Bdellovibrio bacteriovorus: one gene and its partner. The protein of the gene in region 1 interacts with the protein of each later gene in a pairwise test. Links are inferred from orthologs where the notes say so. Each region holds a gene or a part of one and is shown on either strand. Other genes may lie near its edges.

Region 1 (2,818 bases):
CCGTCTTGAAGCGTCTTTGGCGAAGTACAAGGGCATTTCACTTTGGAACATCAAACTTAAAAAAATCTCTCGTGAAGTTTCGGATTTAAATTGGGTGGAGCAGCTGAATATCAAACGCAGCTGGCCGGCGACTCTTGCTGTGCGCGTACGTCCTTATGAAGTGAAACTTCTTTATATGGGTAAGGGTGGAAAACTTGTACCTATTATTAAAGACGGAAGTTTTTTAGATCCTGTTGAAACCAAGCAAGCTCCTGATGTGGCTCTTCTAGACGGCGAAAGTTTTCAGAAGAAAAGTGAGCTTAGAAAAAAAGCAGTGGAAGTGATCGAACAAATTCCTGCTGAAGGATCGTTCAGTAAAAAAACGATTTCTGAAATTCGCCACGACTCTAAAGAAGGTTTTTGGATGACGATGATAAAGACCGGAATTCAAGTGAAGATGGGCGAAGACCAAGTTTCACTCAAGGCCGCTCGAGTCTCACAAGTCGTCGACTATCTCGAATCTCGCCAATTTGACGCGCGCGTCATAGATGCGAATCTGTCTAAGAAAGTCCTTGTCAGGTTGCGTAAGGATCCCTAAGCTTAAGTCTGGAGGACCGATCAAAGTCGGGTCAAGCTCGCTTTGAAAACCCTTTGAAATGATTTTATCGGGTGGTTCTACAACATTAGATTAAGCATCCGTGAGGACTTAAGGATGAGTACATCAAAACCGAAGGCACCGGTATTGGCTGGTTTGGACATTGGGTCTACCAAAGTCTCTTTTGTGATCGGCACAGTCAATTCCGACGGAAAAATCGAAGTCGCTGGCGTAGGAACTGCTCCTAATACGGGCATTCGCCAAGGCGTTGTGGTGAATATCGAGGCCACAACGGAATCCATTAAAAAAGCTAAAGAAGAAGCAGAATTGATGTCTGGCTATTCCGTCTCTGAAGTATGGGTCGGCGTTGCGGGCACGCACATTTCGTCTTTTGATTCAAAGGGCATGGTCGCAATTAAAAATCGCGAAGTGACCCCTTCTGAAATCGATCGCGTGATCGAAGCGGCAAAAGCCGTAGCGGTTCCGGCAGATCGCACTGTTCTGCACATTCTTCCTAGAGAATTCAAAGTCGACGGCCAAGACGGCATCACAGATCCTGTGGGCATGTCAGGCATCCGCTTGGAAGCCAACGTTCACATCGTGACGGGCAGCCAAAGCGCGATCAACAACTCGGTGAAATGTGTTGAAAAAGCGGGACTTAAAATTTCGGGTCTGGTTCTGGGGCAGTTGGCTTCAGCGACCGCAGTTATTTCTAATGACGAAAAAAATCTGGGCGTGTGTGTTGTCGACATGGGCGGCGGCGCTTGCAATGCCTTGTATTTCGTCAACGGAAGTGTGGCGCATTCATCGACAATTCCGGTGGGTGGTCAGCACTTCACTCATGACGTGGCTGTAGGACTTCGCACTCCACAGTTTGCGGCAGAGGCTTTAAAGAAGAAGCATGGTTGCGCCATGGCTTCTATGGTGAATGAAAATGAAACTATCGAGGTCGAAGGTGTCGGCGGCAGAAAAGCCCGCGTGATTCCTCGCAAAGACTTAGCAGACGTGATCGAAGCAAGAGCAGAGGAAACTCTGAACTTGATCGCGAACGATTTGCGCATGAGTGGTTTGATGCCAATGTTGGGTTCGGGAATCGTTCTTACCGGCGGCGCAAGTCAACTGGATGGTCTGATTGAGATGGGTGAGTTTATTTTTGATATTCCGGTTCGTCGAGGTACTCCTCAGCAAATCGGCGGTCTGACAGATGTTGTGAAATCTGGAGAGTTCTCAGCAGCCGTCGGACTTTTGTTGTATGCACTAGCACAAAGAAAAGATTTGCAGGCAGGTCATCAGCAGCAAGAAGTGAACATCGGCGAGTCTCTCGACGGTATCACGAAGAAGATCAAAGATTTTTTCGGACAGATTTTTTAAAAAGTTTTTTACCTGGATCACCGCCGTAGCCTGGGCTGGCGGTATAAAATAGGGGAGGGTCGAATGTTTGAGCTAGAGGAAAATATCAATATCGGAGCGAATATTAAAGTTGTCGGTGTCGGCGGTGGCGGTAGCAATGCTGTTACGACGATGATCGAATCTAACATGACCGGTGTTGAGTTCATCGTTGCCAACACAGATATCCAAGCTTTGAATGCAAATAAAGCTCCTAACAAAATTCAGTTGGGTCTCGATTTGACAAAAGGTTTGGGCGCAGGTGCAAACCCAGATGTGGGTCGCAGAGCTGCCATTGAATCATATAATGAGATTGTTGAGAAATTGGAAGGCGCGGACATGGTGTTCGTCACTGCGGGTATGGGTGGCGGAACAGGTACAGGTGGCGCTCCGATTGTTGCGAAGATTGCGCGCGAACTTGGCGCTTTGACAATCGGTGTGGTCACTAAGCCCTTCCTGTTCGAAGGTAAAAAACGCGGTAAACACGCTGAAGGCGGTTTGCAAGAACTAAAAGAGAACGTAGATACTTTGATCGTTATCCCGAATCAAAAGCTACTTTCGATCGCCGCTGAAAAAACACCACTATTAGAAACTTTCAAAAAAGCGGACGAAGTTCTTCTTCAAGCGGTGAAAGGTATTTCCGACCTTATCAATATCCGCGGTTTGATCAACTTGGACTTCGCGGACATCCGCACTGTTATGTCTTCTAAAGGTATCGCTATCATGGGTACTGGCGCAGCGAAAGGTGAAAACCGCGCTGTAGAAGCCGCAACAGCAGCGATTTCTTCTCCACTTCTTGAAAATGTTAAAATCGATGGCGCGACTGGCATCATCGTGAACATCACAGGTGGATCTGAT
Region 2 (2,962 bases), 900 kb from region 1 along the record:
TTGAAGTTTCCTTCACACCTTCGTCCACAAACTGGGGTTGATCTTCAACCGTTGTCGAAGTTCCAGTTTTAGATACTTCCGCTAAGACCACTTCTTTTGAACCTGTCGTCGTACTCAGCTCCATAACTTTCTGCCAAGGAGTGATCGATAACAATACTACGATTCCAACGACGACGACTAAAGCCTCTAAGCCCCACTTCAAACCTTGTGGCCACTTATCGAAGTTCGACTTCTGCATAAGCACCGACATATAACTTGAAGGAGCATTGATTTGTCCAATGATGTGTTGAGACACGACAGTGTCTGCGAGCTTTTCCGCATACGCCTGACCGTTTTGAATTTTAGTAAGATCTAACTGGGCGTCTCGGGAAAATTTAACGTGATCTTCCACCGCCAAACGACGGTCTTTGTCTAAGGAACCAGTAAGATAATCGTAAAGCAGCTCATGCCCAATAAAAGGAGAGATCTCTCTTTTTCCTTTTTTTGAAAGAGGAATGTTATTTTCCTGTGCCATGCTTTAACTTACCCACTGCCTGAGTCATGCTGCCCAATTTACGAAGAGCGCGACCCAAACGGTAACGAATCGTTCCTTGAGTGATCCCCAAGCCTTCAGAAATATCATCATCTTCAAGTTTTAAAATTTTAGACCAGATCACCGTCAGCAGTTCGTCTTCAGATGCTGATTTTTGAAATTCACGCCAAGGACCTAAATCAGTCCCATCAGGAATCAGCCAACCCGATTCAACGGATGTATTGGGACGGCCGCGCGCCACGCGGGACTTATATCGATCCCACACAGTTTTCGTAGCGGCTACAATGGCGACGGAGTTTTTTAAGTCAGGATTTCTTTGCTTACGAGCTCGACCAAGGGCCAGAGCCTGAGACGAAGCCTCTATCGCTTTTTGATCATCGAGCAAAGCAAAGTAGAAAAACAAAGCGATAGATTGTACGTCAGCCTCGGTCATAATTCCTTATATGTTAGTCGACTGTAAGCTGTCTGAGAAGATCAAGCTGGTCGAGAACTTTACCAGAACCCATTACTACGCAGCTTAAAGGATCTTCTGCGATAGAAACGGGAAGACCTGTTCTTTCTCTTAGCAACACATCAAGGTTCGCTAGCAAAGCACCACCGCCCGTAAGTACGATACCGTTATCAACGATATCAGAAGCTAATTCCGGTGGAGTTTTTTCAAGCGCCGTACGAACAGCATCAACTACTTCAGACAAAGGATCCATCAAAGCATCGTTCACTTGCGAAGAAGTGATTTCGATAGTTTTTGGAGCACCGGCAACAAGGTCACGACCTTTAATTTCCATCGATTTTTCTTCTTCAAATGGATAAGCGTTACCGATTTGGATTTTGATATTTTCAGCTGTTCTTTCACCGATCAACAAGTTGAACTGGCGACGAACGTAGTTCACGATTGCTTCGTCGAATTTATCGCCCGCAACTTTGATAGATTTACAGTAAACAATACCACCCAAAGAGATCACAGCAACACCTGTCGTACCGCCACCCATATCCACAACCATGTTTCCAGATGGTTCTGTGATTGGAAGACCTGCACCGATCGCGGCTGCCATTGGTTCTTCGATCAAATAAACTTCACGTGCTCCTGCGGATTGAGCAGCTTCTTTCACGGCACGTTTTTCCACCTGCGTGATTCCGTAAGGAACGCAGATGATGATACGAGGACGGATGAAAGATTTTTTCTCGCCCAAAGATTTTCCGATGAAGTATTTCAACATGGACTGAGTGACTTCGAAGTCCGCGATAACGCCGTCTTTGATGGGGCGAATTGCGACGATGCTGCCAGGTGTACGACCCAACATATCTTTGGCTTCTTTACCTACCGCTAGAACACGGTTTTGCATTCCGCGATAATTTTTTTGAACCGCAACCACAGAAGGCTCGTCGAGAATAATTCCACGTCCTTTTACGTAAACAAGGGTGTTAGCGGTGCCAAGGTCAATGGCAATATCATTCGAAAAATAATCTTGAACTTTGTCAAAAAAACTCATGCGGACTCTCTCTTTTCATCTCAAGTCTAGGAGCGATGAAAAGCAGAGTCAATGCAGATATTTAGCCCCGACTTGCAGTTATTTTGACGCGGGCGCACATTGAAGAGAGAAGTCGGCACGGGTCTGGCGACCTTGGTAGCGGATTTCCAGACCTTCATTCAGGGACGCTTCGGCCTTGAATGTTTTGTCTATGTCGAGCTCCACAGTTTCAACTTCGATGCGCTCCTCTTCCCCATTGGTAGCGGGTTTCAGCTTCACGACGATGGATCCACTGCGACGGGTACGGAAGATTTCTTTTTGCACAGAACTTACTAAGTCCCATGTCAAAACCTCTTCACGAACTGTTGAGTTGCGATCGTGAGCGCCACCCAAACGGAAGGAACACTTCACGGTTCTTAAATCTTTTTTGGCAACGCGGAAAGCTTTGTCAGAGATGCACACAGCATCGACTTCTTTTTCGTCAGTAAAGTTTGTCACGACCATGCGGAGGGAGGAGCCCATCCCGCCACGGGCAGAAAACGCATCATCGCCTCTTTGCTGCTGCAAAAGGATCTCGCCTTGGGCAGAACGACCGCCTTGAGCGGGCGAAACTAAGAAACGAGCTCGGCCATACGAATTGCTAGAAAAAAGAAGATCATAAGCTTGGGATTGTCTTCCATTCCAAAACATATCGCGCACACTTTGACGACGTTGCGGATTAAAAGGATTCATGTTGTCTAAGAAGGTACGGTCTTTCAAATCCATTCCGCTAACAATACAACGAGCGGCGCTAGCAGGAAGTAAGCTGCCGGCACTCGTTGGTTGAGTCGCCGTACACTGACGGTTGTAGTGCTCAATACGCAATTCACGCGCGCAGTTGTTGTTAAGCGCATCGTTTAGTAAAGCATCACAGAATTCTTTTTTTGAAAGAAGTTTGTGCTTACCCGTCGTACAGCCATTA

The links. The genes of interacting proteins can lie anywhere in the genome.
Region 2: the proteins of ftsA (region 1) and AZI87_RS07875 interact in binary tests that used the Escherichia coli proteins (3 or more experiments, as listed by UniProt). The link is inferred for Bdellovibrio bacteriovorus from one-to-one orthologs.

What each region holds. Positions count from the first base shown.
Region 1 is NZ_LUKD01000001.1:732,004-734,821, reverse strand. It holds ftsA (cell division protein FtsA), read left to right. Parts: upstream 1-691; coding sequence 692-1,945; downstream 1,946-2,818. Other genes in the region: ftsZ (cell division protein FtsZ), read left to right, coding at 2,009-2,818; AZI87_RS03460 (cell division protein FtsQ/DivIB), read left to right, coding at 1-577. UniProt on the Escherichia coli protein: Essential cell division protein that assists in the assembly of the Z ring. May serve as the principal membrane anchor for the Z ring.
Region 2 is NZ_LUKD01000001.1:1,630,051-1,633,012, reverse strand. It holds AZI87_RS07875 (rod shape-determining protein), read right to left. Parts: upstream 2,023-2,962; coding sequence 979-2,022; downstream 1-978. Other genes in the region: AZI87_RS07870 (hypothetical protein), read right to left, coding at 2,101-2,962; AZI87_RS07880 (hypothetical protein), read right to left, coding at 498-965; AZI87_RS07885 (hypothetical protein), read right to left, coding at 1-514. UniProt on the Escherichia coli protein: Forms membrane-associated dynamic filaments that are essential for cell shape determination. Acts by regulating cell wall synthesis and cell elongation, and thus cell shape.